4 regions of the Klebsiella sp. B345 genome follow, and region 3 is predicted to be linked to each of the others. Evidence: predicted binding sites of a transcription regulator. Region 3 holds the regulator's gene; each other region holds the start of a gene.
What was found. Region 3 encodes CRP, which controls carbon source genes, mostly activating them, when cyclic AMP is high. Its sites were predicted from a motif close to ATGTGANNNNNNTCACAT; they were not measured.
Positions count from the first base shown of each region.

Region 1: ACMYSO_RS02475 (sugar transporter) is a predicted target of CRP. The motif match lies at 4,430-4,447, and genes of this name have one in related genera.
Region 2: azuC (stress response protein AzuC) is a predicted target of CRP. The motif match lies at 1,658-1,675, and genes of this name have one in related genera.
Region 4: idnO (gluconate 5-dehydrogenase) is a predicted target of CRP. The motif match lies at 3,512-3,529, and genes of this name have one in related genera.

Region 1 covers NZ_CP180443.1:536,004-543,908, forward strand. Annotated here, with positions in the region: gene sad (succinate-semialdehyde dehydrogenase) at 1-21, opposite strand, end outside; gene ptrR (putrescine utilization regulator PtrR) at 127-1,005, shown strand; gene ACMYSO_RS02455 (GNAT family N-acetyltransferase) at 959-1,441, opposite strand; gene ACMYSO_RS02460 (L-lactate dehydrogenase) at 1,585-2,532, shown strand; gene ACMYSO_RS02465 (PhzF family phenazine biosynthesis protein) at 2,596-3,390, opposite strand; gene ACMYSO_RS02470 (PhzF family phenazine biosynthesis protein) at 3,400-4,194, opposite strand; gene ACMYSO_RS02475 (sugar transporter) at 4,521-5,717, shown strand; gene ACMYSO_RS02480 (MarC family NAAT transporter) at 5,804-6,472, opposite strand; gene marR (multiple antibiotic resistance transcriptional regulator MarR) at 6,707-7,141, shown strand; gene marA (MDR efflux pump AcrAB transcriptional activator MarA) at 7,159-7,539, shown strand; gene marB (multiple antibiotic resistance protein MarB) at 7,570-7,776, shown strand; gene ACMYSO_RS02500 (SDR family NAD(P)-dependent oxidoreductase) at 7,903-7,905, opposite strand, start outside.
Region 2 covers NZ_CP180443.1:1,129,640-1,137,544, forward strand. Annotated here, with positions in the region: gene ACMYSO_RS05290 (MFS transporter) at 1-1,118, shown strand, start outside; gene ACMYSO_RS05295 (DUF2766 family protein) at 1,162-1,413, opposite strand; gene azuC (stress response protein AzuC) at 1,493-1,576, opposite strand; gene ACMYSO_RS05305 (MFS transporter) at 1,780-3,204, shown strand; gene ACMYSO_RS05310 (RpiB/LacA/LacB family sugar-phosphate isomerase) at 3,256-3,894, opposite strand; partial or broken gene ACMYSO_RS05315 (hypothetical protein) at 4,162-4,264, shown strand; gene ftnA (non-heme ferritin) at 4,329-4,826, shown strand; gene ACMYSO_RS05325 (YecH family metal-binding protein) at 4,862-5,101, opposite strand; gene tyrP (tyrosine transporter TyrP) at 5,296-6,507, shown strand; gene ACMYSO_RS05335 (YecA family protein) at 6,534-7,202, opposite strand; gene ACMYSO_RS05340 (DUF805 domain-containing protein) at 7,290-7,865, opposite strand.
Region 3 covers NZ_CP180443.1:2,507,256-2,515,160, reverse strand. Annotated here, with positions in the region: gene tsgA (MFS transporter TsgA) at 1-41, opposite strand, end outside; gene ppiA (peptidylprolyl isomerase A) at 318-887, shown strand; gene pabA (aminodeoxychorismate synthase component 2) at 1,050-1,613, shown strand; gene argD (bifunctional acetylornithine/succinyldiaminopimelate transaminase) at 1,769-2,989, shown strand; gene ACMYSO_RS11925 (YccS/YhfK family putative transporter) at 2,979-5,057, opposite strand; gene crp (cAMP-activated global transcriptional regulator CRP) at 5,110-5,742, opposite strand; gene ACMYSO_RS11915 (OsmC family protein) at 6,048-6,452, shown strand; gene ACMYSO_RS11910 (phosphoribulokinase) at 6,521-7,390, opposite strand; gene ACMYSO_RS11905 (YheU family protein) at 7,427-7,645, opposite strand; gene ACMYSO_RS11900 (hydrolase) at 7,642-7,905, opposite strand, start outside.
Region 4 covers NZ_CP180443.1:3,737,529-3,745,433, forward strand. Annotated here, with positions in the region: gene carB (carbamoyl-phosphate synthase large subunit) at 1-1,128, shown strand, start outside; gene ACMYSO_RS17590 (YgdI/YgdR family lipoprotein) at 1,331-1,567, shown strand; gene ACMYSO_RS17595 (YhcH/YjgK/YiaL family protein) at 1,621-2,088, opposite strand; gene ACMYSO_RS17600 (gluconokinase) at 2,085-2,615, opposite strand; gene idnO (gluconate 5-dehydrogenase) at 2,630-3,394, opposite strand; gene ACMYSO_RS17610 (LacI family DNA-binding transcriptional regulator) at 3,683-4,675, shown strand; gene ACMYSO_RS17615 (2-hydroxyacid dehydrogenase) at 4,886-5,836, shown strand; gene ACMYSO_RS17620 (MFS transporter) at 5,909-7,228, shown strand; gene kefF (glutathione-regulated potassium-efflux system oxidoreductase KefF) at 7,309-7,839, shown strand; gene kefC (glutathione-regulated potassium-efflux system protein KefC) at 7,832-7,905, shown strand, end outside.

The DNA.
Region 1 (7,905 bases), 2.0 Mb from region 3:
GTGCGTTGTCGATAAAGTCATCGTATTGCTCTCTCTGTTGATTGCGAATTGACCTCATTCTGGCGTACCCTTCCTTTCATTGAAAATGAATAATATTAAGTAACCCATTCACAAAAGAAGAACGCCATGGACCTGACCCAGCTTGAGATGTTTAACGCCGTCGCCAGCACCGGCAGCATTACCCAGGCCGCGCAAAAAGTGCACCGGGTTCCCTCTAACCTGACGACCCGCATTCGTCAGCTGGAGGCGGATCTCGGTGTCGAGCTGTTTATTCGTGAGAACCAGCGCCTGCGCCTGTCGCCCGCCGGGCATAGTTTTTTACGCTACAGCCAGCAGATCCTCGCGCTGGTTGATGAAGCGCGGATGGTGGTCGCTGGCGATGAACCACAGGGGCTGTTTTCGCTGGGCTCGCTGGAGAGCACCGCGGCGGTGCGCATCCCATCTACGCTGGCGCTGTATAACCAGCGCTATCCCAAAATCCACCTGGCGCTCTCGACCGGCCCGTCCGGCACTATGATTGACGGCGTGCTGGAGGGCACCTTAAGTGCGGCATTCGTTGACGGGCCGCTGGTGCATCCCGGTCTTGAGGGCTTGCCGGTGTTCCCGGAGGAGATGATGATCGTGGCGCCGGTTGGCCATGCGCCGGTCACCAGGGCCAGCGAAGTTAATGGCAGCGAGGTGTATGCCTTTCGCGCCAACTGCTCCTACCGTCGCCATTTCGAAAGCTGGTTCCATGCCGACCGCGCCACGCCGGGACGGATCCACGAAATGGAGTCCTATCACGGCATGCTGGCCTGTGTGATTGCCGGGGCCGGCCTGGCCCTGATCCCCCGCAGCATGCTCGAAAGCATGCCGGGTCATCAGCAGGTTTCTGCCTGGCCGCTGGCCGAAGAGTGGCGCTGGTTAACGACCTGGCTGGTGTGGCGCCGCGGTGCCAAAAACCGCCAGCTGGAGGCGTTTATAGCGCTGCTGAACGAAGATCGGCAACGAGCAGTTTCTCCATAAACAGGCTGAGCGGGTCGGGCTTATAGGGCGCAAAAGCGCAACGGGTTTGATATCCGCTGCGGGTATAGAGTTTTACCGCCGCGTGTTGATGGATCCCGGTCTCCAGACGCACAGTATGGCAGTCCCGACGCAGGGCTTCGCTTTCCAGCGCCTCCAGCAGTCTCTCGCCGAGCATTTGTCCGCGATGATTGGGGTCGATATAGACCCGCTTCATTTCCCCAAAACCCTGCGTATCCAGCACAATCGCCCCGCAGCCGACCGCCTGCTGTTGTGCGTCACGGATTAACAGCACAATCACCGACTCCGCCGCCAGCTGGCTCAAATCCACCAGATGGTTGCTTTCGGCTGGATAGAGGGACTCCTGGTAGGCATCCAGTTGGGCGATCAGGGCAGTCAGGTCGGGGTGAGCAAGCGTGGTGGGGGCGATGGTATACATAGGTAAGCTCCTTTTTTGACCACTGTAGCGCAGCGCGTACACCTGCCCCTCATAGCGTTAACTTATACCTCCGCCCTGCGCTTGCGCTAAGCCATTGAGCGGCGGTAATTTTGAAGGAAGATCTTCGATAGCGGGACAGGACCATGCATACCAAAGCACGTAAGGTGATGATTATTGGCGCCGGCAATGTCGGCACCTCGGCCGCCTACGCCTTATTAAATCAAAATATCTGTGAGGAGTTGATCCTTGTGGATTTGAATACCGCCCGGGCGCAGGCACAGGTTCAGGATCTCAGCGATGCCGCAGCCTATATGCCGGGCATGATGACTATTTCGGCGCGTGACGTCAGCGACTGCGCCGACGTTGACATCGCGGTGATCACCGTCTCCGGCGGCGCACTGAAACAGGGACAGACGCGGCTTGACGAACTCACCGCGACGGCCAGCATCGTCAACAGTATCGTGCCGCAGATGATGGCGAACGGCTTCAACGGTATTTTCCTCGTCGCCACCAACCCTTGCGACATTATTACCTGGCAGGTCTGGAAACTCTCCGGACTACCGCGTAGCCAGGTGATCGGTACCGGCGTCTGGCTGGATACAACCCGTTTGCGCCGGGTGCTCGCGCAGGCTCTCAATATCGGCGCCCAGAGCATTGACGCCTTTATTCTTGGCGAGCACGGCGATACGCAGTTTCCGGTGTGGTCACACTCGTCGGTCTACGGCTCGCCGATTGCCGATGTTTACCGCAAACACACCGGGCAGGAGCTGGATCGCCAGCAGATTGCCGAGCAGGTGCGTACCCTGGGATTTGAAATTTACGCCGGGAAAGGATGCACGGAGTATGGCGTCGCTGGCACCATCGCCGAAATCTGCCGCAATATCTTTACCGGTAGCCATCGCGCGCTAGCGATTTCGTGCGTTCTCGAAGGTGAGTATGGGGAGAATAACGTGGCGGTTGGCGTGCCGGCAGTGCTGGCGCAGAGCGGCGTCCAGCAAATTATTGAGCTGCAGTTAGCGCCGGACGAAAGCGAGAAATTCGCCCAATCGGTCGCGGTAATTAAGGCCAATATTGCCCGTCTTCCCGCATAACATGACGTAATGACACGCCCGCAAATCGCGGGCGTGGTTAACGCTCGTCCCCCGTCTGACGCCTCAGACGTCGCGCAACAGGATCTTCCCCTGCAGCCAGGTCACCGCCTGCCCGGACATCAACACCCGATCGCCCTTCAGCTCACAGCGCATATCGCCACCACGGGCTGACACCTGACGCGCCAGCAGGCTAGTTTTCCCCAGCTTCGCGCTCCAGAACGGGATCAGCATGGTATGGGCAGAGCCGGTAACCGGATCTTCCCAGACGGCTTCTCCCGGAGAGAAAAAGCGGCTAACAAAGTCATATTCACCGTCACCAAGGGCGGTGATCGTCACTTTGTGTTCAACGGGGGTCAGCGTGGCAATCGCCGGGCGGACCGCTTCAACCTCGGCACGACTCCCCAGCTCGATAAGCCATGCCCGGCCATGCCGGGCGCTAACGTAGCGATCGATGCCCAGACCGGCAAGCAATGCCGCGGGCGGCACACGTTCTTCGGTGGCCCCTGCCGGAAAATCCAGCGTCAGCCAGTCGCCTTCCCGGCTCACGGTCAGGCGACCGGAGGCGGTGGCGAACGCCACTGATGCCTGGGGATAGTCCAGATGATGGAAAATGACGTGGGCGCTGGCGAGCGTGGCGTGACCGCACAGATTGACCTCATTGCGGGTAGTGAACCAGCGCAGGCTAAACGTCTCGCCTTCTCGTACCACAAAGGCGGTTTCAGACTGGTTATGCTCCTGGGCCATCTTCAGCAATACGTCATCCGCCAGCCACTCCTCCAGCAGGCAGACCGCCGCCGGGTTACCGGAAAACGGGGTATCGCTGAACGCAGAAACCAGATACATCGGAATCGCTTTCATGGCTTCTCCTTAGCGTAGGGCGATCGTACCGGTCATGTAGGTCGTTGCCTGGCCGCCGATCAGTACCCGATCGCCCTGCCATTGACAGCGCAGATCGCCGCCGCGGGCCGACACCTGACGGGCATGCATCGTCGTTTTAGCGAGCTTGTCACCCCAGTAAGGGATCAGCATGCTATGCGCGGAGCCGGTGACCGGGTCTTCGGCGACCGATTCGCCCGGGCAAAAGAAGCGGCTGACAAAGTCATATTCACCATCATCGGCGGCGCTGATACAAACCATTTTGCCTAGTTGCTCAAGCTGCTGCATATCCGGCTTCACGGCTTCTACCTGCTGGCGGTTTTTGAGAACCACCAGATAGTCGCGCCCTACGCGCACCTCGACAGCCTCACTCAGCCCCAGACCGGATAACAGCGCCGGCGGCGGCGTCACCACCGGTGTAGTCTGCCAGGCCGGGAAATCGAGGGTCAGCCAGTCACCGTTGCGGGTGACCCGCAGCTCACCGACAAAGCGAGTGCTGAACACAATAGTGGCGGAAGGATGATCGAGATATTCGAAAATAATATGCGCGGAGGCCAGCGTCGCATGACCGCAGAGGTTGATCTCATACTGGGTGGTGAACCAGCGCAGTTCATACCCATCGTCGGTGCGCACAAAAAACGCCGTCTCGGACTGATTATGCTGCTGCGCCATGCTCAGCAGTACGTCATCCGGTAACCATTCGGTGAGTGGACATACCGCCGCCGCATTACCGCCAAAATTGCGATCGCTGAAGGCATCCACCAGGTAAAAATCAATTTCCTTCATCCTATAACCCTTCCTGTTTTTACATCTCATCAACATGACATAAAAGCGAATCATGCACACTATCTATATAAAAATGAATCCATTATACCCGTCATACTTCAAGTTGCCTGGGTGTTGGCTGCACCCGCGCACCCCAGTCACTTACCTGAGTAAGCTCCTGGGGATTTACGGCCTTGCCGCCTACAAGCAACTCGAATTACTTAGGGTATATATCCGAAACACCATCAGTACATTAATGAGATCCAGATCACAAAGTGATTGTATTTTCACCACCGTTCGTTTTAAGATCGACGTCTCTCTCCTCTTCAGTTATCAGCTCAGAATCTATGATCACAAATACGGTTTCACGCAGGGTCGCGTGGCTTCGGGTCGTCACGCTTGCTATCGCCGCGTTCATCTTTAATACCACCGAATTCGCGCCGGTCGGCCTGTTGTCGGATATTGCCGACAGCTTTGGCATGGAGACCGCGCAGGTGGGCATGATGCTGACCATCTACGCGTGGGTAGTCGCGTTGATGTCGCTGCCGTTTATGCTGCTGACCAGCCAGATGGAGCGCCGTCGCCTGCTGATCGGCCTGTTTATTCTGTTTATTGCCAGCCACGTGCTGTCGTTTTTTGCCTGGAACTTTAACGTGCTGGTGATTAGCCGCATCGGTATCGCTTTCGCTCATGCGGTGTTCTGGTCTATTACTTCAGCGTTAGCCATTCGCCTGGCCCCGCCAGGTAAACGCGCACAGGCCCTGAGCCTGATCGCTACCGGCACCGCACTGGCGATGGTTTTTGGTATTCCGATTGGCCGTATTGTCGGGCAGTATTTCGGCTGGCGAACCACCTTCCTGGTCATTGGTATGGGGGCGCTGGTCACCTTAGTGTGTCTGTTCAAGCTGCTGCCAAAACTGCCGAGCGAACATTCCGGTTCACTGAAGAGTCTGCCGCTGCTGTTCCGCCGTCCGGCGCTGCTGAGCATCTATCTGCTGACCGCGATTGTGGTCACCGCGCACTATACCGCCTACAGCTACATCGAACCGTTTGTTCAGACCGTCGCCGGGTTGAGCGGCAATTTTGCCACCGTTCTGCTGCTGACCCTGGGCGGCGCGGGGATCATCGGCAGTATTCTGTTTGGCAAGCTGGGTAACCAGCATGCATCAGGCCTGATTAATATCGCTATTGCTCTGCTGCTGGCCAGCCTGCTGCTGCTGCTGCCGGCCTCACAGAATGCCAACTACCTGATGATATTAAGCGTCTTCTGGGGTATCGCCATTATGATCATTGGCCTCGGTATGCAGGTGAAAGTGCTGGCGCTGGCACCCGATGCCACCGACGTGGCAATGTCGCTGTTCTCGGGGATCTTTAATATCGGCATCGGTGCTGGTGCGCTGCTGGGTAGCCAGGTCAGCACCCATCTGTCGATGGCCTCTATCGGCTACGTTGGCGCCATTCCGGCACTGGTGGCGCTGGTATGGGCGGTGATGATCTTCCGTCGCTGGCCGGTATCGCTGGAAGAGCGACCGCATCACTCCTGATTGCTCATTTCAATAAGCGCAGGCAAACAAAAGCCCGCCCGGTTTCCCGGCGCGGGCTTTTTTACGATCTCAACGCATAGCCTGCATCAGGCGTGGTAGGTGGTGATAATCTCCAGCACGCCGTTGATGATAAACTGCACGCCCATACAGACCAGCAGGAAGCCCATCAGGCGGGAAATCGCTTCAATGCCACCCTTGCCCACGAGGCGCATAATCGCCCCGGAGCTACGCAGACAACCCCACAGAATAATCCCCACCAGGCCAAAGATGATCGGCGGCGCCACCAGTACGACCCAGTCGGGAAAATCGACGCCGTGTTTCACCGTTGAGGCGGTGCTGATCAGCATCGCGATCGTCCCCGGCCCGGCGGTGCTCGGCATCGCCAGTGGCACAAAGGCGATATTCGCGGTGGGCTCATCCTTCAGCTCTTCCGACTTCATCTTGGCTTCCATGGAGTCATGCGATTTCTGCTGCGGGAAGAGCATGCGAAAGCCGATAAAAGCGACGATCAGGCCACCTGCAATACGCAGGCCGGGAATAGAGATACCGAAGGTGCTCATCACCACCTGACCGGCGTACCAGGCGACCATCAGAATAATGAACACGTACACTGAAGCCATCAGCGACTGTTTGTTACGTTCTTCATTATTCATGTTGCCTGCGAGCCCGAGGAACAGCGCCACGGTCGTCAGTGGATTTGCCAGCGGTAAAATGACTACCAGCCCCAGGCCAATCGCTTTAAAAAGTTCAATCATATTAATTAAAGCCCCGTTAATATTTCGTTCATCACCGTTTTGCTGGGGCAGTATAACTTTTGTCAGCGATATCATACCAGCGCCGATGTCCCGCCAGCACCCGCATCTCAGGCACCACTGGCTTCCTGCCCGGTTCACTTTAGCAAATCGTGTGATCGGTAATCGGTCAGGTTGACTTATGATTGCCTGGGCAATAATATCCACAGCAACTAACTAATTGCCTGGGCAACCATTGTGAAAAACACCAGTGATCTGTTTAACGAAATGATCCCTCTTGGTCGCTTGATTCAAATGGTTAACCAGAAAAAAGATCGCCTGCTCAACGAGTATCTCTCCCCGATGGATATCACTTCCACCCAGTTCCGGGTGCTCTGTTCCATTCGCTGCGAGGTATGTATTACCCCCGTTGAGTTGAAAACCGTGCTTTCGGTCGATCCTGGCGCAATGACGCGCATGCTCGATCGCCTGGTCTGCAAAGGCTGGATTGAACGGTTACCCAACCCCACTGACAAACGCGGCGTGCTGGTGCAATTGACATCAGACGGTGCGGCACTTTGTGAGCAATGTCATCAGGTTGTGGGTCAGAAGTTGCACCAGGAATTAACAAAAAATCTGTCGGCGGACGAAATCGTCACCCTTGAGCACCTACTCAAGAAAGTCCTGCCGTAATAAGAAGAGGTAAGATGATGTCCAGACGCAATAATGACGCCATCACTATCCATAGTATTTTGTCGTGGATCGAAGATAACCTGGAATCGCCCCTGTCGCTGGAAAAAGTGTCCGAGCGTTCTGGTTACTCCAAATGGCACCTGCAAAGAATGTTTAAGAAAGAGACCGGTCACTCCTTAGGCCAGTACATCCGCAGCCGCAAGCTGACGGAAATCGCGCAAAAACTCAAGCAGAGCAACGAGCCGATTCTGTACCTGGCAGAGCGCTACGGTTTCGAATCGCAACAGACGCTGACGAGAACCTTTAAAAACTATTTCGACGTTCCGCCGCATAAATATCGCATGACCAATATACCGGGTGATTCCCGCTATCTGATGCCACTGAACAACTGCTGTTAACCGCCTGCAAAAAGACGTATTGAGGAAATCATGAAACTATTCGCTTCCGCTGCTTTTGTCCTGCTCGCGCTGATCTCAAGCCAGAGCTTCGCGGAGCAAACCACCACGCCGGTGCGCCACAATCAGCACGACGCAATGATTATGCCATCCGAACACAACGACTCGCCGTTTGATTTCAATCATATGGCTGCCGGTAGCGATAAATCGGATGAACTAGGCGTACCCTATTATAACTAATTGTACTACCCGAGCATTTCGCCCCGTTTACGGGGCTTTTTTTTGTCTATCTTTATCGCCTGGCTGGAGGACAAAATTGCCGTCAGCCGCGGCGGCGATCGCCAATGCCGAAGATCGTAACTGAGCTCA
Region 2 (7,905 bases), 1.4 Mb from region 3:
ATGATTTCGCATTGCGCTCAAAACTTACCGGTTATAAAGCGATTTTCGGTAAACTGGCCAACTTCCTGGCGGCCTTTATTCCGGGCCAGTTTATCCTTCTGTACGGCAAAGATTCAGCCACTCCATTCTTCCTTACCGGGGTGACCTATGGCCTGATTCTGATTATCGCCATCTCCTGCCTGTGGTTCTGCAGCTGGGAGCGTCCGCGTGAAGAAGACCATGCGGTTAACAAGAAAAAAAGCCTGCTGGCGACGCTGTCGACGCTGGCGAAAGATATGATCTCGACCTTTTATCTGCGGGTATTCCGTAAACACCTCGGCATGTATCTCTGTGGTTTCGGCGCAGAATGGCTGTTTGCCTCAATCTTTACCTACTTCGTGATCTTTGTGCTGCAACACGATCCGGCGATGGTTGCCGGGCTGAACAGCCTGAATTCCATCCTGCAGCTGGTCTCTACCGCGTTGTTCATCGGCCTGTGCGTGAAAAAAGGGTTCAGCAAGCCCTACATCCTGGCGTTGAGCATCGTGATTTTCTCCGTGTTGCTCTACACCTCGCTGTGGTTCTTCCATCTGCCGTCTCATCTGGCAACGATTCTGATGTTCGGGATCACCGTGCTGTTTGGTCTCGGTACCGGCGGCGTGTACTACATTCCGTGGACCGTCTATACCTTCCTAGCCGATGTCGATGAGATCTATACCGGCCGTCGTCGCGAAGGGATTTATGCCGGTGCGATGACCTTCTCCGGTAAAATTTTGCGTTCGATTATCGTCTTCACCATGGGTGCCATCCTCAGTTACTACGGGTTCCAGTCAAAAGCGCATACGCAGCCTGAAAGCGCGGTGACTGCGATTGCCGTAGTGTTCTGTAGCGGTGTGATTCTGCTGGCGCTGGCGGCGATTGTCTTCAGCAAGCAGATGAAGCTGGATCGCAAAGCGCACCTGATAGTGCTGCAGGAAGTGGCGCGAATTAAGGCTGGCGGCAAGATTAGCGATATCCCGTCCGATGTGCGCATCGTGGTGGAAGGGTTAGTCGGCCATCGTTATGAAGAGTGCTGGGGTAACAGTAAGCTGTTCAGAGATGAGCAAGCTACCCAGATCAGTCCCGTTGCTTCTCATTAATCGGAGTTCACGCCCCGCCAGGATTCTGGCGGGGCGTCAGCGTTTAGTGCGCTTCGCCCTGCGGCGTAAACTTCAGTTCTATCAGGGCAATGGCTTTTTGCACCGCGCGCAGCGTTACCGGGTCAGCGGAGGCTGGATGGCTGGCGAAATCAATGGCTTTCAGTTGCGTGGTCATCTTCTCGCGCACTTCAACAGGGGCGATAACATCAATGACGTCGAGGATCTGTTTGATAACTAGCTGGCAGGCGACAACGTCAGAGACCAGTTCGTCTTGTTCAGTGAGGTGTTGAGACATTTATTACTCCTATTTCGAGGAGCGTAATAGTAACCTAAATTCCGAGAGATAAAAAAACCTGCCGCAGCAGGTTTTTTTATCAGAACATACCGGCAGGCGGTACATCTTTGAAGGTTTTGCAATATTGTTCGAACATGCTCTTCAGAATTTTGCGCAACTTCATGGAGTGACTCCGTTATTTTGTTATGCAGGTGTTACTGTCGATAGGGCTATAATATGACTTGCGTCACATAAATCAATAGAAATTTGCTACAAATCACATTTTTATTACAAGTATAATTTAAAAAATAAACAAAATGAGGAAGGTACGCGTAACGCGTCTGGGGCGTACTTCGCGGCTAACCTCACCTTGCTATGGCAGACACAATGAGTACAGATATCTCTTCCCGGGAAGACCGTGCCTTCTCCGCTCCGGCGTTGCTAGTCGCCGGGGCCTTTTTCATGGAGTTTCTCGACGGTACGGTGATCGCCACCGCGTTACCGGATATGGCGAAGGATTTTGGCGTCGCGGCGGTTGACCTCAATATCGGTATCAGCGCCTACCTGATTACGCTGGCGGTATTGATCCCGGCCAGCGGCTGGATTGCCGATCGCTTTGGCGCCCGAAAAATCTTCACCCTCGCGCTGGCGATATTTACCCTGGCCTCGGTTTTTTGCGGCTTATCCACCAACGTTGACAGCTTTGTCGCCATGCGCGTTCTTCAGGGCATGGGCGGCGCGCTGATGGTTCCGGTTGGCCGACTGGCGGTGCTGCGCACCACGCCCAAGGATCAGCTGATCAAAGCGATTGCCACCCTGACCTGGCCCGCGCTAGTTGCCCCGATCATCGGCCCGCCGCTTGGCGGCTTTATCACCAGCTATGCCAGCTGGCACTGGATATTCTTTATTAATGTCCCCCTCGGATTGATCGCTATCGCGCTGTCGCTGCGCATTATCCCGAACATCCGGGAAGAGGAACGGCGTCCTTTCGACCTTCCCGGTTTCCTGGCGACCTCGGTAGCGATGGTCAGTCTGGTGAGCGCGATGGAGCTGCTCGGCGATACTCAGCCTCAGGGCTGGGCCACTCTCGCCCTGCTGGGATTGGGGATCGCCTGCATGCTGTTTTCACTACGCCATTTCCGCCGCGCGGCCTGGCCGATGGTGCGCCTGGACGCGCTGCAGATCCCGACCTTCCGGGTTACGATGTATGGCGGGTCGCTGTTCCGCGCCTCAATCAGCGCCGTCCCCTTCCTGCTGCCGCTGCTGTTTCAGGTCGGTTTTGGCATGGATCCCTTCCACTCCGGGCTGCTGGTGCTGGCGGTGTTTGTCGGCAACTTCACGATCAAACCGGCCACTACGCCGCTGATTCGCTGGCTGGGCTTTCGTCGTCTGCTGTTGATCAACGGCGCGTTAAACGTGCTGTCGTTGCTGGCCTGTGCGTTCTTAACCCCAGAAACGCCGGTATGGTTGATTTGCCTGATCCTGTACCTCGGCGGCGTATTTCGTTCGATCCAGTTCACCGGCGTCAGCACGCTGGCCTTCGCCGATGTACCGTCGCCACAGATGAGCTACGCCAACACCCTGTTCAGTACCGCTTCGCAGCTGGCCGTCGGTTTAGGGATCACCCTCGGCGCCATCGGGATACGCATCGGGGAAAAAGCCAGCGAGTGGTTGAACCTGACCAGCGTGCCGGGAGTGAGCTTCCGCCTCTCTTTCGTGTTTATCGCGCTGATTTGTCTGGTGGGAATGGTTGATAGTCTGCGCCTGACCAAAGATGCCGGCAGCAGTGTCTCGAAGAAGCAGAAGAGATAAAACAGAAAGGGCCAGCATTTGCTGGCCCTCTTTATACTCAAGTAGACGCGATTAGCCGACGATCTGACGTACGAAGGCTTCGATCTCTTTGTCCTGACAGTTTTCAAAGAAGCACTGCTGGAAGCGTGGGCCGGAGACCGCCGTTTTGACCAGTTCCGGGTCGATAGCGCGCAGGGTGTCCAGATAGTTCTCTTTCACCACGGCAGCTTTAACGGTGTTCAGAATGCCGGCGTTGCGAACCTGCGGCTCTTTACGCTCCGGCGGGTAGCCTTCACCTTTACGGCCGGTGAAGGCTTTTTCAAAGATAAAGCGTACGTTCAGTTCGGCACCCCAGCCAAAACCTTTGGCGAAAGGCAGAGACAGCGCGTTACCGTTATTGATCTGAGCAAACAGGAAGGCATCAGCAGGATCAATACAGTAGCCGCACACAACACCCGGGTGGATGTTCAGAGACATCAGCGCGCCCTGTCCGGTACCACAACCGGTGACAACGAAGTCCACCGCTTTAGAGTTCAACAGAATGCTGGCCATGATGCCCAGGTGGATATAGGTCAGATGATGGTCTTGCTCATCGCTCATCCCGACGTTGTATACCGGGAAACCTTTTTCATCAGCAACGGCGTTTAACTCGTTGAGGATGGTGGCGTTTTTGCTGGCCTGGCTGTTTTCCATCATCAATGCGATTTTCATGCTTTACTCTCCTGAATGCTGCGCGGGTACTCCCGCAGTAGTTCGTTAGCGTTGTGAAAGACTCTACTACTTAACAAACGTACTTTCAAATTTTATGAAAAGTTGTTTTATAAATTACGTAGTGGTTCACATTTTTGCCTTCCTGTTGCCGCTAATGCCCTGCCCTTCCCCGAGAGCGCTTGCAGGATCCACAAGCGAATACCCACACACTGTGACCGTGAATGGCCTATCACTTGCACAGTATTACCGCCAATAGCAGATAATTAAAATATTAAACCAAAACCATTCTCATTTATTATTAAATTGCCAATGCGTTTTATTCCCATTATCATTTTTAATAAATACATTTTTTAATTTACTTTTTGCAAATAAATTAATAACAAATTATAGTAACCACACAATAATCTTTAGCCTTTATATTCGGAGCACACGCTATGCTGAAAACAGAAATGATCGATAAACTGAATGAGCAGATGAACCTCGAGCTTTATTCTTCTCTGCTGTATCAGCAAATGAGCGCATGGTGCAGCTACCACAGCTTTGAAGGTGCAGCCGCATTCCTCCGCCGTCATGCGCAGGAAGAGATGACCCACATGCAGCGCCTGTTTGATTACCTGACCGACACCGGCAGCCTGCCTTGCATCAACACCATTGCATCACCGTTTGCCGAGTACACATCGCTGGACGATCTGTTCCGTGTCACCTACGAACACGAGCAGCTGATCACGCAGAAAATTAATGAGCTGGCCCATGCAGCAATGACCAATCAGGATTATCCGACCTTTAATTTCCTGCAGTGGTATGTTGCTGAGCAGCACGAAGAAGAGAAATTATTTAAATCTGTTATTGATAAACTTACCCTCGCCGGTAAAAGCGGCGAAGGTCTGTACTTTATTGATAAAGAGCTGGCTACGCTCGACACCCAGAATTAATTATCACGGCGGCGAGGCAGCGCTTCGCCGCCCTGTTAATGACGGCAAATTTTACTTTCCCGGGTATTAAAGCCCGACTCTTCAACAATAAATTTCCCTTTTTTCTGCAGAAAAGCTACCAGCTCCGCCGCGCTTAAATTTTGTGCCGAACAGGTATGAAAACGAGCATCGGCGCCAAAACGCGCGCAAATTGCCGCTTCAAGAGTGTCGGTAGTGTAATGCTCCCCTGAAGCAAGCATCATCTGCAGCACTTCATGACCATGAATCGATGACATAACCCCTCCTGTAAAACGCACAGCATAGCCGGAGCAACCGCTGGACATGTTGCGCCAGCGCAGTCTTCAGGCAATCACTTGATCATGTAAACCTATGATTACAGGCACTGTAACCCTCATTTGACGAACGTGCCGATTTCACATACTCTGCGCGGCATATTTTATTGCTTATTCCTTCATGGATAGAGAAAAACGTGAAGAACCGCACTCTTGGTAGTATTTTAATCGTCGCCGGCACCACCATCGGCGCAGGGATGTTGGCGATGCCGCTGGCTTCAGCAGGCGTGGGTTTTGGGGTCACGTTCTGCCTGCTGATCTCACTGTGGGCATTGATGTGTTACACCGCGTTGCTGCTGCTGGAAGTCTATCAGCACGTGCCGGCAGATATGGGGCTCGGTTCGCTGGCCGCACGTTACCTCGGTCGTTACGGACAGTGGATGACCGGTCTTTGCATGTTGTTCCTGATGTACGCGCTCACCGCCGCCTATATCAGCGGTGCGGGCGAACTGCTGGCATCCAGCCTTAACCAATGGCTGGGCTGGACGCTTCCTCCGGCGGGTGGCGTATTGCTGTTTACCGCCGTGGGCGGCACGATTGTCTGCCTGGGCACCTCGTTGGTCGACCTGTTTAACCGCTTTCTGTTCAGCGCCAAAATTATTTTCCTCGCCATTATGCTGGCACTGCTGTTACCGCATATTCACCAGATCAATTTGCTGACCTTGCCGCTCCAGCAAGGCCTTGCGCTGTCAGCGATACCGGTGATTTTTACCTCTTTCGGTTTTCACGGTAGCGTGCCGAGCATTGTCAGTTATCTCAACGGTGATATTCGTAAGCTGCGCCGGGTATTTATCATCGGTAGTTTTATCCCGCTGGTGGCCTATATTTTCTGGCAGCTGGCGACGCTCGGCAGCATTGATTCCCCCGCCTTTACAGCGCTACTGGCGAAGAATGCCGGCCTGAACGGGCTGTTAGAGGCGGTGCGTGAAGTGGTCGCTTCACCACACGTCGAACTGGCGGTACATTTGTTTGCTGACCTGGCCCTGGCGACGTCATTCCTCGGCGTGGCGCTCGGTCTGTTTGATTATCTGGCGGACCTGTTCCAGCGCAAAAATACCCCCGCCGGCCGTCTGCAAAGCGGGGCGCTGACCTTTCTGCCGCCGCTGGCCTTTGCCCTGTTCTATCCGCGTGGATTTGTCATGGCGTTAGGTTATGCCGGCGTCGCGCTGGCGGTACTGGCGCTGATACTGCCGTCGCTGCTGGTGATGAAGAGCCGTCAGCAGCATCCACAGGCCGCGTGGCGGGTCGCCGGAGGCGGGCTGGCGCTGTGGTTAGTGCTGCTGTGTGGTGTCGCGGTGATTGCGATTCAGTTCAGCATCGTCGCCGGGTTGCTCCCGGCAGTGGGATAAAAAAAAGGGGCCAGATGGCCCCTTTTTTATTTGGCTAAGCAACACTGCTTATATTTTTTACCACTGCCGCACGGGCACGGGTCGTTACGCCCGATTTTTGCCTCATTTCTGATGGGCTGCGCCACTGCTTCTGGCTCGGCATGTTCTGTCCAGTAGTGATACAGAGAGAGCGCTGCCGGGGTAATGTTGTCTACGCTGGCGATAAACTCATCGACCGAGAGCCCTTCAACCGCCGTAAACTGCGCTTCTGTGCCGTGCAGGGCAATGCTGTCCAGCGCCGCCTGCTGCTCTTCCGGCAATGCAGACCAATCGCTAAGCCCCACGCCGCGCATATAACCGAAGCACCACTCTTCAACGATAGTCAGCTCCTGCCCTTCTTCTTCACGGGTGCCGAACAGCGGTTCGAACTGGTCAGGATACTCCTCCAGGCGCTCGGCAATATCGCTCATATGCTGCAGAGTGAGGTTTACAAAATGGTCGCGCTCGCGGTCGTTTGCCCAGCGCGGCACGTTATCTGCGCCGCCCCAGATAGCCAGCAGCCACTGCGCAGGCTCAATCTCTTTCGGGCCGGAGAGAATGGCCGTCAACAGACCGTCAAGCTCTGAGACATCAAGGATGGCGCCATCGGTGGCGTATTTCGACAGGATATCGTCCAGCCATTCAAGTTCGTTTTCGTTCAGGGGTCCGGTTTTCATCAACAGGCTCGTCATGGTAGAAAATGGCGCATACAGTAGCGGAAATGCCGGGAGAAAACTACCCGGCAGGTAGCTCAGTCTGGGTGATTAGATATCTTTAATGATGCTGGCACGCATTGTTTCGTATTCGCTCTCATTAATCGTGCCGTCTTCAAACATTTTCTTCGCCTGCGCGAGACGCTCTCTGACCCCTTCCGCAGAAGAGTGTACGGCACCCAGCGGGCCAACAGGCGGACTGTTATCATCGTCCTGCTGTTCATCGCCATAGCGGTTGGTGCCAGCGGTGCCACGAGCAAACAGCAGCCAAATGGACATTACCAGTACCGCAATACCGCCCAGCCCGGTGAACCAAAGCCAGCCAGTCGCTTCACCGTCCTCAACGGTAGCCACGATACCGATAAAGCCAATCAGCAGGATGAGATAGGGAGAAAGCAGCCACCATCCGGATTTGTTCAGATCATGCAGGCGACGGACCGCCACCGAGATACCGGGGATAATAATGAGCAGACCAAATAACCCACCAATGATTGGGATCAGCCCCAGAACGATAGACAGCACAAAGTTGGCGACGGTGAAAACCACATATTCCTGGCGCGCTGACCGGCCGCGAAAAGTGGCATATTTACGGAAACAATTACCGTAGCTTTCGAACAATGTAGCCATAAGATCCCTCATTTAAATTGTTTTTATTGTCGTACTGACA
Region 3 (7,905 bases):
AAGCTGATCCATGTGAGCTTGGTACGGTTGCTGTTAGTCATGACTGGCCTGTGAATAGAAATGTAAAGCGCATTGACTGCGCGATGGCGAACAGATTTTATTCATTCGCGTGATGTAAGCAAACGTTTATTATGTAATACACTCTTTTTTGCATTGATTAGTGTGATGTTGATCGGCTTTAAATGCGGCGCTGGTGAATGGATGTGTCGTAACAACTATTTCAGCTACGTAAAATTAGGTAAAACGCTGGCCCACGATGCAAAGGCTCTTTAGAATCAAAGCACTCGCTTTTTATTCTGCTCCGTTAAGGAATTCCCATGTTCAAATCAACTCTGGCGGCGGTGGTTGCCGTTGTCGCCATTTCAGCTTTCTCTCCGGCTATGGCTGCGAAGGGCGATCCTCATGTATTGCTGACGACCTCCGCGGGAAATATTGAGCTGGAGTTAAATAGCCAGAAAGCACCGATTTCCGTGGATAACTTCCTGAAATACGTGAACAGCGGTTTCTATAACAACACCACCTTCCACCGCGTAATCCCGGGCTTCATGGTGCAGGGCGGTGGATTTAACGAACAGATGCAGCAAAAGCAGCCGAATCCGCCGATTAAAAACGAAGCCGATAACGGCCTGCGCAACACCCGCGGCACCATCGCGATGGCGCGTACTGCCGACCAGGACAGCGCGACCAGCCAGTTCTTCATTAATATCGCTGACAATGCTTTCCTTGACCACGGACAGCGTGATTTTGGCTACGCGGTCTTCGGTAAAGTGGTGAAAGGCATGGACGTGGCAGATAAGATTTCTCAGGTGCAGACCCACAACGTCGGGCCGTACCAGAATGTTCCGTCTAAACCCGTCGTCATCCTCTCCGCGAAAGTCCTGCCGTAAGCTTTTCTTCCCGCGCGGGTAATGATCCCCCGCGCCTTATCGCCCGTTCTGTCTCAGCGGAAAGGGCGATTCCGACCCTTCTGCACGGATGTTTCGCAAAGTGATAAGCGCAGCAGCATAATCTGAGTAGAATAGCCCGGTTTTGTTTTTTCCGGAGCCACCATGATCCTGCTTATCGATAACTATGATTCTTTCACCTGGAACCTGTACCAGTATTTTTGCGAGCTGGGGGCGGAGGTGCTGGTCAAGCGCAATGATGAGTTGACGCTTGAGGAGATTGCGGCGCTGGCGCCGGAGAAAATTGTTATCTCGCCCGGGCCCTGTACGCCGAATGAGTCCGGCATCTCGCTGGCGGTTATCGCGCATTATGCCGGCCGGGTTCCGCTGCTGGGGGTTTGCCTGGGCCATCAGGCGATTGCGCAGGTCTTTGGGGCCACCATCGTCCGCGCTGCTACCGTTATGCACGGCAAAACCTCGCCTATCCAGCACAACGGCACCGGGGTCTTCCTGGGGCTGAATAATCCGCTGGTGGTCACCCGCTATCACTCTTTGCTCATTGACCCTGCGACCCTTCCCGCCTGCTTTGAAGTGACGGCGCGTAGCGAGAATGGTGAAATTATGGGAATTCGCCATCGCGAGTGGGATCTCGAAGGGGTGCAGTTCCACCCGGAGAGCATTCTCAGCGAGCAAGGGCATCAGCTGCTGGCAAACTTTCTCAATCGATGATTTATGCCTTTCATACATCCAGGCTAGCGCTTAGTCGCTTAACCCCACAACGCGAATTATTTTGGCTATACAGTTGCCATTGATTGATTTTTTATGCATATTTTGTGATTAGATTATCACAATAATGATTGCGTAACGAAGAAGGATGGCATGACATGGCAACTGAGCAACCGGTAATTACCCGCGCCACATTCGATGAAGTTATTCTGCCAATTTATGCACCTGCGGAATTCATCCCGGTAAAGGGTAAAGGTAGCCGCGTATGGGATCAGCAGGGTAAAGAGTACATTGATTTTGCCGGTGGGATTGCGGTGACGGCGTTAGGTCATTGTCATCCGGCGCTGGTGGCGGCGCTGCAGCAGCAGGGCGAAACCCTGTGGCACACCAGCAACGTCTTTACCAACGAACCGGCGCTGCGCCTTGGTCGCAAGCTGGTGGACGCCACCTTTGCCGAGCGTGTGGTATTTATGAACTCCGGTACGGAAGCCAACGAGACGGCCTTCAAGCTGGCGCGCCACTACACCATTACCCGCCACAGTCCGTATAAGACCAAAATCATCGCCTTCCATAACGCCTTCCATGGCCGCTCGCTGTTTACCGTGTCCGTGGGCGGGCAGCCAAAGTATTCTGATGGCTTCGGCCCGAAACCCGCCGACATTATCCACGTGCCGTTTAACGACCTGCATGCGGTTAAAGCGGTGATGGACGATCACACCTGCGCGATCGTGGTTGAGCCGATCCAGGGAGAAGGTGGCGTGATGGCGGCGACGCCAGAGTTCCTGAAAGGACTGCGTGAACTGTGCGATGAGCATCAGGCGCTACTGGTGTTTGATGAAGTGCAGTGCGGGATGGGGCGTACCGGTTCGCTGTTTGCGTACATGCATTATGGCGTGACGCCGGATATCCTCACCAGTGCTAAAGCGCTGGGCGGCGGTTTCCCGATCAGCGCCGTGCTGACCACCAATGAGATTGCCAGCGCCTTCCATGCTGGCTCCCATGGTTCAACCTACGGCGGTAATCCGCTGGCCTGCGCCGTTGCCGGGGCGGCATTTGATCTGATTAATACGCCTGATGTGCTGGAAGGGGTGAACGCGAAGCGGGCGCTGTTTGTGCAACATCTGCAGGAGATTGATGCTCGTTTCGACCTGTTTAGCGATATCCGCGGCATGGGGTTACTGATTGGCGCGGAGCTCAAACCGCAGCATCAAGGCCGGGCGCGTGATTTTCTGTATGCCGCGGCGGATGCGGGCGTCATGGTGCTCAACGCCGGGCCGGACGTCATGCGCTTTGTGCCGTCGTTGGTGATCGATGAGCAGGATATTGCTGAAGGGATGGCGCGCTTTGCCCAGGCGGTACAGAAGGTGCTTAGCGCTTAGTCGCGCTTAGCCAGATGCCATGATGAGGACGCTGACGCCATGCCACCGACGAGATGGTGTGCATGGTGTTCAGATGGTCTAGGATCCGCTGCAGGTGCTGTTCCATGGTGCTTAGCGGGCCGCGGCTCACTTCAACGTCCTGAGACTCCATAATATTCACGTCGTCAGCGCTGCCAGGACCGTCGGTGTCCAGCCGCTGCTGACAGCGCTGAAGCGCAATCTCACAGGACTCCAGATAGCGCCGGGCCAGCTCCGGCGTCAGCATGTTGTGCTCGCGGGCGAGGGTGGTCATCGCGTTGATATGCTCAACAATAAACTGGCTGTGGGTGACCCACAGCTTCATATCTTCCAGATAATGTGAGTTAAACCCAGGCTCCTGCATAGCCTGGTTCAACGAGTTAAACAGCGAGTTATGTGCTTGATTGACGCGCATGCGGCGATAGGCCAGCGCCGGTGCCTGGTGGTCGTCGCTGAGGATCAGCCGGATGGCCTCCTGATCGGCTTCCAGCGCGTCATGGGCGTTTTTACGTAGCAGTCCGCTCTGCCACTGTGGCCACAGCCAGACCATCCCGCCAAAGGCGATCAGGCAGCCGATAAGCGTATCGATAAGCCTGGCGACAATGTACTGTTCGCCGTTAAGTGTCAGAAGTTGCAGGGTATAGACCGCCGTCACGGTAAAGCCGACCATCGCCCAGCCGTAATGCTTACGAATAATCAGGTAGCTCAGCAGCGTAATGATCAGCAACGCGGTAAGCGTATACCCCTCTGGAACGTGAAAGTGCAGCGTCAGTCCGGCAATGGCGAGGCCTGCGAGGGTGCCGGCCGCCCGATGGACGATGCGCACTCGTGTCGCGCCGTAGCCGTTTTGGGTGACGAAAAGCACCGTCATTAAGATCCAGTAAGGCTTGGGAAGATGCAGGGCGCTGCCCATCAGGCTGGCGGCGGTGAGCATCACGCAGATACGCGCGGCATTGCGCAGCGCCGGCGATTTCCATGAGAGATAGTGCTTCAGCGCAGGTAGCAGCGGCAGGCGGCGTTCTTTATCTGCCATCAGGTTGCGGGCATACAGCGGGCGCTGGGTACGCAGCACCCGGGCGATGCGGCTAAAGTGCCAGGCACAGAATTGCCCGACGGGATTGTCGGGGTGCTGCCAGGCAATTTTCTCCAGCGCGCCAATCTGCTTATCCATATGAAAGCGTTGCGGATAGCGGTGGTACAGAATGTCGTCGGCCAGCACCCGTAGACGGGCGGCAACGGTTTGTGCGTTCCAGCGGATCACCGCCTCCGCGTGGCTCCGCTCCACCAGTTTCTGAACTTCCTCAGGCTGATGCAGGCTGACGGAGATATGTTCCTGTAGATCCAGCGCCACCTGAAACGCCCGCAGCAGACGCTTGTGATCGTTACGCTGGTTCGCCGCCAGCATATGCATCTGCTGGTAGCACTGGGTGATCAGATCCACCACCTTTTGCTGGCGTGTGAGCAGCGGCGGGAGCGAGGTCGCCGGGTCAATATGCTGAGTCAGTAGGCTGTATTTCGCTTCGCAGTAGTTAGCCAGCTCCCGGTAGAGCAGGCTCAAGGATTCACGCAGCGGTTGTTCGCGCCATAGCCAGAACCAGAACCAGTTAAACAGTCCGTACCACAAGGTGCCGAGTGCGTAGATCAACAGCGGCTCCCAGATGGGCATGTTCCCGGCAAGGCTCAGGGTAAAGATGGCTGCAATCAGTGAGGCCGGGAGAAGTCTGGCATGGAGCGAGCTAATCTCTGCCGTCACGCCAAGCAGCAGCGCCAGGCCGCTAAGAATTAAGGGCAGCGGGATTTCCTGTTGCAGCAGCAGCTGAACCACCAGGCTACAGCCGGCAAACAGTGAACCGCCCACGATCAGGCGTTTAAAAAAGCGTTTGTGCGGGGTGTCCAGACCGGCGACGTTACAGCAGGCAGGTACTAAGGAAAACAGCAGACCCTGTTGCAGGTGACCGAGGAGAAGACCGACCGCGACAGGCAAACACAACACCAGCGTTTGCCGCAGTGCATAGTTGACTTCTGGATGGTAAATCAGCCTGCGCCACATCAGGAGGAGACAAAAACGGCGTATTGCGGGGGCAACACGCCGTTTTAACGACTTAACGGGTACCGTAAACGACGATAGTTTTACCGTGTGCGGAGATCAGATTCTGATCTTCCAGCATCTTCAGAATACGGCCGACGGTTTCGCGAGAACAACCGACGATCTGACCAATTTCCTGGCGGGTAATTTTAATTTGCATACCATCAGGGTGGGTCATGGCGTCCGGCTGTTTAGCCAGATTCAGCAGCGTCTGAGCGATACGACCGGTGACGTCGAGGAAGGCAAGGTTACCCACTTTTTCAGAGGTGACCTGCAGACGACGAGCCATCTGCGACGACAAGCGCATCAGAATATCCGGGTTAACCTGGATCAGCTGACGGAATTTTTTGTAAGAGATTTCGGCCACTTCACATGCGGTTTTTGCACGTACCCAGGCGCTACGCTCCTGGCCTTCTTCAAACAAGCCTAATTCACCGATGAAATCGCCCTGGTTGAGGTAAGAGAGGATCATCTCTTTACCTTCTTCATCCTTGATGAGCACAGCCACAGAGCCTTTGACGATGTAGTACAACGTTTCTGCTTTTTCACCCTGGTGGATCAGCGTGCTTTTCGATGGGTACTTATGAATATGGCAATGAGACAAGAACCATTCGAGGGTAGGGTCTGTTTGCGGTTTGCCAAGCACCATGCGCGGTTATCCTCTGTTATAAGCTATCTCCGGGTGCCGACACTACACGGCATCCGGGCATGCAATCGTATTGTTTCCCTATGCCTGGGAAATGGCTGGTGATTTTTCTTCAGCCTGTAATGTGAACTCCTCTGCATACATGCAATACATCAATGTAATACTGTAGCATCCCGACTGTTTTAGCATAGCTTTTGCCGCATGTCTCCTGGTGTCTCGCTTCAGCATGATGTAGGTCGCCTTCCGTTGCGAGAATTGTTATGTGCGCGTAATCTGTCAGGAAAATTGCAACCTCGGAGTTAAATTTTATGCAAGCTCGTGTGAAATGGGTTGAAGGGTTAACCTTCATCGGAGAGTCCGCATCAGGTCACCAGATTCTGATGGACGGCAACTCCGGAGATAAAGCGCCAAGCCCGATGGAAATGGTGTTGATGGCGGCGGGCGGATGCAGCGCAATTGATGTTGTGTCTATTTTGCAGAAAGGGCGTCACGACGTGACCAACTGTGAGGTGAAGCTGACCTCTGAACGCCGGGAAGAGGCGCCGCGCCTGTTTACCAATATCAACATGCATTTCATTGTGACCGGCAAAGAGCTGAAGGATGCGGCGGTATCGCGTGCGGTGGATCTGTCGGCAGAGAAATATTGCTCGGTGGCGCTGATGCTGCAAAAAGCAGTGAACATCACCCACACCTATGAAGTCATTGAAGGCTAACTGACGGCAGGATAGTGCCAGGTAGCAGAGAACAACCCCGGTCGTAATGCGTCCGGGGTTTTTTATGGCTAGTCGATCTTTCTGCCTTCCATCAGGCGCTCTACCAGCGGCGTCATGATCAACTCCATCGCCAGGCCCATTTTGCCCCCCGGAACCACCAGCGTATTGATATGCGAGATAAACGACCCCTGCAGCATCGCGAGCAGCCACGGGAAATCGATATCCTGCAGATTACGGAAGTGGATCACCACAAAGCTCTCATCCAGTGAGGGGATGCCTTTAGCCGCAAACGGGTTCGAGGTATCGACGGTGGGGACCCGCTGGAAGTTGATATGGGTACGGGAAAACTGTGGGGTGATGAAATTGATGTAGTCCTCCATCGAACGCACGACGGAGTCCATCACCGCTTCACGGGAATGGCCGCGTTCGCTGGTATCCCGGATAAGCTTCTGGATCCATTCCAGATTGACAATCGGCACCACCCCGACCAGCAAATCGACATTCTGTGCGACGTTGTACTGCGGGGTGACCACGCCGCCGTGCAGCCCTTCATAAAACAGGACGTCGGTGGGTTCCGGGAGCGGTTGCCACGGCGTAAAGGTACCCGGAACCTGATTCCACGGGACCGCTTCGTCATAGGTATGCAGGTATTTTCGCGACTGACCGCTGCCGTTGCGCCCGTATTCAATGAAGGTATTTTCGAGCAGTCCGAAGTCGTTGGCTTCCGGACCGAAGTAGCTGATGTGCTTCCCCTGATCGCGCGCTTTACGGATCGCCATGTCCATTTCCGGGCGGGTGTAGCGATGGAAGCTGTCGCCTTCGACTTCCGCAGAACGCAGATTCAGCTGGGCGAAAATTTTTCGAAAGGCGAGGCTGGTGGTCGTGGTTCCCGCGCCGCTGGAGCCCGTGACGGCAATCACCGGATGTTTGGCAGACATAACAACTCCCAGATTAAACGATGGTGTGGTGCCGCCTTAGCCGTGGAACTGCTTGCGGGGCATAATGTTGACCGTTTCGTGTAGTTCAGACCACACCAGCACGGCTTCTCCGCTTTTTAACTGTTGTTTGACGTCGGCGACTTTATCCACCAGCGAGCGTTCATGTTCACCATAATCGGTGCCTTCGCGCAATACAAAACTTTCGATTAGGTTATCCAGCGTTTCGGGATCCAGATCGTGCCAGGGAATAATCATATTTGTGCTCCCAACCAACGGGTTAACCAGTCCGGAATGCGTCGTTCGAGCCACATTTCCGGCTTACGCAACGTGCCGCCAACGAACCCGACGTGCCCACCTTGTTCGGTCAGCTGATATTCCACATTTGCCGGCAGCTGTTCTTGCGGTGGGATAGAGTGGTGATCCATGAAAGGATCGTCCTTTGCGTGAATGATCAGCGTCGGCGTGGTGATATCACTTAATCGTGGCATCGCGCTGCACTGGCGATAGTAGTCCAG
Region 4 (7,905 bases), 1.2 Mb from region 3:
ATGGCCGTTGAGAAGGCAAAAGAGATTGGCTACCCGCTGGTGGTACGTCCGTCCTACGTCCTCGGTGGCCGGGCAATGGAAATCGTCTACGACGAAGCCGACCTGCGTCGCTACTTCCAGACCGCAGTCAGCGTTTCTAACGATGCGCCGGTGCTGCTGGACCGCTTCCTTGATGACGCGGTAGAAGTTGACGTGGACGCGATCTGCGACGGCGAAATGGTGCTGATTGGCGGCATCATGGAGCACATCGAACAGGCTGGCGTACACTCCGGTGACTCCGCATGTTCTCTGCCAGCCTACACCCTGAGCCAGGAAATTCAGGATGTGATGCGCGAGCAGGTGCAGAAGCTGGCCTTCGAGCTGCAGGTTCGCGGCCTGATGAACGTTCAGTTCGCAGTGAAGAACAACGAAGTCTACCTGATTGAAGTCAACCCGCGTGCGGCACGTACCGTCCCGTTCGTCTCGAAAGCCACCGGTATCCCGCTGGCCAAAGTGGCGGCGCGCGTGATGGCTGGTCAGACTCTGGCACAGCAAGGCGTAACCAAAGAGATTATCCCGCCGTATTACTCGGTGAAAGAAGTGGTGCTGCCGTTCAACAAATTCCCGGGCGTTGACCCGCTGTTAGGGCCAGAAATGCGCTCTACCGGGGAAGTGATGGGCGTAGGGCGTACCTTTGCGGAAGCGTTCGCCAAAGCGCAGTTGGGCAGCAGCTCAACCATGAAAAAACAGGGGCGCGCGCTGCTCTCCGTTCGTGAAGGCGACAAAGAGCGTGTGGTTGACCTGGCGGCGAAACTGCTGAAGTTCGGTTTCGAACTGGATGCTACCCACGGCACCGCGATTGTGCTGGGTGAAGCCGGTATCAACCCGCGTCTGGTGAACAAGGTGCATGAAGGCCGTCCGCACATTCAGGACCGTATCAAGAATGGCGAATACACCTACATCATCAACACCACCGAAGGTCGTCAGGCGATTGAAGACTCCAAGCTGATTCGCCGCAGCGCCCTGCAGTACAAAGTTCATTACGACACCACCCTGAACGGCGGTTTCGCGACGGCAATGGCGCTGAACGCCAACGCTATCGAGAAAGTCACCTCGGTACAGGAAATGCACGCGCAGATTAAGAAGTAATTTTAGCTGCTCGTAAAAAGCGCCTCCGGTGGTCGACACCGGGGGCGCTTTTTTTTGCACTGCGATCGGCTTTGAACAAAAACAAGGACATCCGCGTGAAAACACCACTTCGGAGAGTTCTGGTGTTCTCTCCCGGTTTGGTCAGCTAGCCTGAAGTGGTTAGGAAATGATTAATTTGACTGAATAACGGGAGAGAAACACGATGCAATACAATAAACCCCTCACCGCTGCTGTTTTCGCCGCCGCTGCACTGTTTACCGTCGCCGGGTGTTCATCCAATCAGTCGCTGAAAACTACCGATGGCAAAACCATTGTGACCGATGGCAAACCGCAGGTGGATGATGATACCGGCATGGTGTCCTACAAAAATGCGGAAACCGGCCGTACCGAGCAGATCAATCGCGATCAGGTTAAGTCGATGGATGAACTGGATAACTAAGAGACAAATTATGTGGCCCCGCATGGAAGGCGGCGGGGCCGATGGCTGGCTGATTAAAGCAGCGCGTGGTCAATTTTGACGATAATCTTGCGCAGCGGCGCGCCGGCATCCATGGCGCTCATTGGCCGATGCAGCTCACCGGGAAACAGGACAGCCAGCTCTTCAGGGTGCAGATGAATCAGCGTTTCGCTGCTGATCCCATCACAAAAGCCAATATCGTGGGCATCCTTAAACGGCCCGTCCGGGACAATCTCCAGGCCCTTATTACCGGCCCCGATAATCTCCTCGCCTTGCAGCACAATATGAATATCGATGTACTGACGATGGTACTCCGGGCGCTGTTCCGCCAGCGGTTTCGTGCTGCCTTCGACAACGGTAAAAAACAGATTATCGCCATCGATGGTGTATTTCCCCGGTGGCAGAGCGTGCGGCTCCTGCTGCAGTACCGCCTGCAGCGCTTTACGAATAACCGGTGGATAAAAGCTGTTTTTAGCGGCGGCGCTTAAGGTATCGATAATCATGCCGGGACTCCCTGCGTGGGTTGCGGGTTAAGTAATGTGATGGAGTGCGCCACAATGCTCGCGACATCGGGGGCGATATCCACCGCGACGATATCGCCTTCGCTGGCGTCTGGGGTTTCCAGCGCGGCAAACTGGCTGCGCAGCAGGGCCTCCGGCATAAAGTGGCCCTTACGGGCCTGCATCCGTTGCAAAATGCAGTCGTAGTCGCCGGTCAGCCACAGGAAACGTAAATGGGGATTCCCCTCGCGCAGCTGGTCGCGGTAGCGCTTTTTCAGCGCCGAGCATACCAGCACGCCGGATTCGTTCTTCTGCCCAAGGCTGAAAATCACATCGCCAATGCGCTCCAGCCACGGCTGGCGATCGTTGTCATCCAGCGGCTGGCTGGCGGCCATTTTGACGATGTTCTGCCGGGGATGAAGATCGTCACCGTCGATAAACTTGGCTTCAAGCGCCTGGGCCAGCGCCTGACCCACGGTGGTCTTCCCGGTGCCCGACACGCCCATCAAAATAATGCATTGTCCTGCCATAATGCGCTCCTTAATCAGACGGCAACCAGCATGCCGCCGTCGACGAATAACAGATGTCCATTGACGAAATCGGATGCTTTGGAGGAGAGAAACACGGCGGCGCCAATCAGCTCTTGCGGATCGCCCCAGCGTGCGGCAGGCGTACGTTTACACAACCAGTCGGTAAAGGCCCGATCGTCCACCAGGGCCTGGGTCATGGCGGTTTTAAAATAGCCCGGCGCAATACCGTTGACCTGGATGTTATCGCGCGCCAGTTCGACGCACATGCCGCGAGTCAACATCTTCACCGCACCTTTGGCAGCTGCGTACGGGGTAATGGTGTCGCGGCCCAGCTCGCTTTGCATGGAGCAGATGTTGACGATTTTGCCACGCCGGCGGCTGACCATGCGTTTGGCTACCGCCTGGGAGACCAGGAATACTGCTGTCTGGTTGACGGAAATAACGTCATGCCATTCCTGCACCGGAAATTCGGTAAAAGGGTGACGGCGCTGAATACCTGCGTTATTAAATAACACGTCAATTGCACCGATATCGGTTTCAATTTTCGCAATGGCATTTTCTACCGCGTCGGCATCGGTGACATTAAATACCGCGGAGTGGGCGATGGCACCTTCATCACGTAATTTCATGACCGCATCATCCGCACGAGACGCCGAAATATCGTTGACAATAATTTCTGCGCCATATTGTGCAAGGCCTTGCGCCATGACAAAACCAATTCCTTGTCCTGCGCCAGTAATTAAAATACGTTTGCCTTGTAAGCTGAAAAGATCTTTCATCTTGATATCCTGATTAACGGCTGAATATAAATGATGTGGTGCGTGTTAATGCCGTTGGTGGCAAAACATGACCCGCAACAACCTGTGCTCTATCTCACGGATTTTTGTCGGGTAAATCTGTGATGGAGATCACTCAAAAGGGTGTTACGAAAAGGGGTTACGCTAAACGTGATGTCGGGTGGAAATTACCGCGGCTCAAGGGGTTAAGCGCAGAATGGCGTGATTCTCTTTTTCCTGAACGGCAGGCATAATGGCCTGATGCAGTGGATGTATTTGACGGGTCGATAGATGAAAGCACAACGCATTACGCTCAATGATATTGCAGCGCTGGCTGGCGTAACCAAGATGACCGTCAGCCGCTATTTACGTACGCCGGACAAAGTCAAACCGGAGACCGCAGAACGTATCGCCAGCGTGATTGCGGAAATCGGCTATGAACCCGATCCCGATAATCCGGCGATGACCAGCGTCGTCGTCCCGCGCATTGGCGTCTTAATTCCCTCTTTTCATAACCAAATCTTCGCCGACCTGCTGGCGGGGATCGAATCGGTGACCGCGGCGCATGGCTACCAGACGCTGGTGGTCAACTACGATTACGACCGCCAACGCGAAGAGGAACAGATCGCGGCGGTGCTGGCGTTTCATGTCAAAGGCCTGCTGCTGACCGAGTCGGTTCACACCCTGCGGGCGGATAAGTACCTCAACGCCGCCAAAATTCCCATCGCTGAAGTGATGGGGCTGGCGGAGAATCCAGGGCGCATCAACGTCGGTTTCGATAACTTCAAAGCCGGTTTTGACATGACCACGATGCTGCTGGCGAGCGGCAAGCGGCATATTATCTATTTCGGCTCGATGTCTGACGTGCGCGACGAGCAGCGCTACGCCGGCTATTGCCAGGCGATGGAGAATGCCGGACTGGCGACCGGGCGTATTGCACCGAACAAGGTGTCGTCGGTGTCGATCGGCACCGGCATGATGAATCTGGCGCGGCAGATGTATGCCACCATGGACGGGATCCTCTGTACCAATGATGACCTGGCGGTTGGGGTGTTACAGGAGTGCCTCGCATCGGGTATCAATGTCCCGCAGGAGCTGGCGATCGCCGGCTTTCATGGTCTGGAGATCGGCCAGATTATCACCCCGCGGCTGGCCAGCGTTCTGACCCCGCGCTTTGAGATGGGTAAGGTCGCTACTGAGATTTTAATCAAAAAAATCAAAGGACTGCCAACCATCGAGAAAGTTGATCTACACTACCGCCTGTCGCTGGGGGAAACGATCTAACCCCGTCTAACGTGCGACGCCGCGGTGTTAGCAAACCGTTAACGCCATGTCCCGCGTCGCAGCCGGATACGCTGGTTTTGTCTTAGGGATCACGTAGAGGGTAACAGCTATTTTTAACACGATTCAGCGTGATGCAGATCGCAAAACGCCCTGCTAAAAACCCGTTTGATAGTGACTACCGTCGTAACGAACCGTCAAACAGGTGATCTGATGAAGAGTACTCTTACCCGCGCCGTCCTTTTAGTGGCCCCCGTTATTGATGCACTGCAGGAGCAACTGGCGGCCCATTTCCCGCTGCTGCGTCTGTACGAGCAGGACGATCCGATAAGTTTTCTGCGTGAGCAAGGCGAGAACATCGCTGTTGTCGTTACCCGTGGAGACATCGGGGTGCAAAACAGTGTCCTTGAGTTGCTGCCGCACGTTGGCCTGATTGCCATTTTCGGCGTCGGCACTGATGCCGTTGATGTGGAATATGCACGTAGCAGACAGATTAAGATCTCCATCACCTCCGGCGTGCTGACCAATGACGTGGCGGACCTGGCGATGGGGTTGCTGCTGGCCGCGTCGCGCAATCTGTGTCAGGGCGATCGCTTTGTCCGGGAAGGGCGCTGGGAGAAGGGCGGAATGCCGCTGGCAACTCAGGTCAGTGGTAAACGCATTGGCCTGCTGGGGATGGGCAATATCGGCCAGGCGATTGCCCGTCGCGCCCGCGGCTTCGACATGCAGGTGCTTTACACCGACCGCAAACCGGTGCCGGGGCTGGATTATCAGTGGTGTGCCGATCTGCATACCCTGGCCCACGAGAGCGATTTCCTCGTGATTGCGGCCTCCGGCGGCGAAGCCAATCGCGGGCTGATCGATTATTCAGTGTTTAACGTCATGCCGAAACAGGCGTGGTTGATCAACATCGCCCGCGGCTCGCTGGTGGATGAGAAGGCGTTGATTCAGGCGTTACAAAACGGTGTTATCGCCGGTGCCGCTCTCGACGTGTTTGAAGATGAACCGCATGTGCCGGCGGCGCTGATTGCGCTCGATAATGTAGTGCTGCAGCCGCACGTGGCCAGCGCGACCCATGAAACCCGACAGAAAATGAGCGAGGTAGTTTTTGCCAACGTGGCGGCTTATTTCGCCGATGCGCCATTACCGAACGCGATTAATTAATTTCTCTCTCTTATTTCTGTACCCAGCTCGTATTCAATGACAACAATAACCTCTGCATAGAGAGCGCGAAATATGAATGATAAAATTCCCAGCACCCGCTGGTGGCGTATTATTACGCCGGTGTTGATCGCCTGTATTATTTCGTTTATGGACCGGGTTAATATTAGTTTCGCATTACCCGGTGGAATGGAGGAGGACTTAGGTATTACCAGCCAGATGGCCGGTGTTGCCAGCGGCATCTTTTTTATTGGCTATTTATTTCTACAAATACCCGGTGGGCGAATTGCGGTAAACGGCAGTGGTAAACGCTTTATTGCCTGGTCGCTGATGGCCTGGGCGGTGGTTTCGGTTGCTACCGGCTTCGTGACCCATGAATATCAACTGCTGGTGCTGCGTTTTATTCTCGGCGTGTCCGAGGGCGGCATGTTGCCGGTGGTGCTGACGATGGTCAGCAACTGGTTCCCGGAAAAAGAGCTGGGGCGTGCCAACGCCTTCGTGATGATGTTCGCCCCGTTGGGCGGCATGCTGACCGCGCCGGTATCCGGGGCGATCATCGCCGCGCTTGACTGGCGCTGGCTGTTTATTATCGAAGGTCTGCTGTCGGTGGTGGTGCTGGCGGTCTGGTGGTTCATGATCAGCGACCGTCCGGAAGAGGCCCGCTGGCTGCCGGAGAAAGAGCGTCACTACCTGGTCACTACGCTGGCCGCTGAGCGGGCGGCAAAACTGGCGGAAGATGCGGTCAGCAAGGCGCCGGTCAAAGATGTTTTCCGCAACGGCGGGCTGATGAAACTGGTGATCCTCAACTTCTTCTATCAGACCGGCGATTACGGCTACACCCTGTGGCTGCCGACCATCCTCAAAGGGCTGACCGGCGGCAGTATGGCCAGCGTGGGCCTTCTCGCGGTATTGCCGTTCGTGGCGACGCTTGCCGGGATTTATGTCATTTCGTTATTCAGCGATCGCAGCGGTAAACGTCGTCTGTGGGTGCGCTTCTCGCTTTACAGCTTTGCGGCGGCGCTAGTGGCCTCGGTATTGTTGCGTGAGCACGTGGTGGCAGCCTATATCGCACTGGTGATTTGCGGCTTTTTCCTCAAATCAGCCACCAGCCCGTTTTGGTCGATGCCGGGGCGGATTGCCTCTGCGGAAGTGGCCGGTAGCGCTCGCGGGGTGATTAATGGCCTGGGTAACCTCGGCGGATTCTGCGGTCCCTATCTGGTGGGGGTGATGATCTATCTGTATGGCCAGAACGTGGCGGTTTGTGCCCTGGCTGGATCGCTAATCATTGCCGGGACCATGACCTTCCTGCTGCCGAAACGCTGCGATCTCGACGTCAGCGAACCCGAGGTTACCGCCAGCCCGCAGCCACATAAGGCCGGCAGTCCGCAGACATAAAATCAGGTTATGATTGTAAGCGCTTCGATTAACTGACTACACTCTTGCAGATTACAACGAGAGTTAACGCAGGCTAATCAATGATTCTGATAATTTATGCTCATCCCTATCCGCATCACTCGCATGCGAATAAGCGGATGCTGGAGCAGGCAAGGACGCTGGATGGCGTAGAAATACGCTCCCTCTATCAACTTTACCCCGACTTTAACATCGACATCGCCGCCGAACAGGCGGCGCTGGCGAAAGCCGATCTGATTATCTGGCAGCATCCGATGCAGTGGTACAGCGTTCCGCCGCTGATGAAGTTGTGGATGGATAAGGTGCTGTCGCACGGTTGGGCCTACGGTCACAACGGTATTGCGCTGCAGGGAAAATCGCTGATGTGGGCGGTGACCACCGGCGGCGGTGAGAGCCACTTCGATATCGGCGCATTTCCTGGCTTTGAAGTGCTGTCCCAGCCGCTACAGGCCACCGGGCTGTACTGCGGCATGAAATGGCTGCCGCCGTTCGCCATGCACTGCACGTTTATCTGTGACGATGAAACCCTTCAGGCGCAGGCGCGCCACTATCGACAACGCTTAATTGAATGGCAGGAGGCGCACCATGGATAGCCATACGCTGATACAGGCGCTGATTTATCTGGGGTCTGCCGCCCTGATTGTGCCGATTGCCGTGCG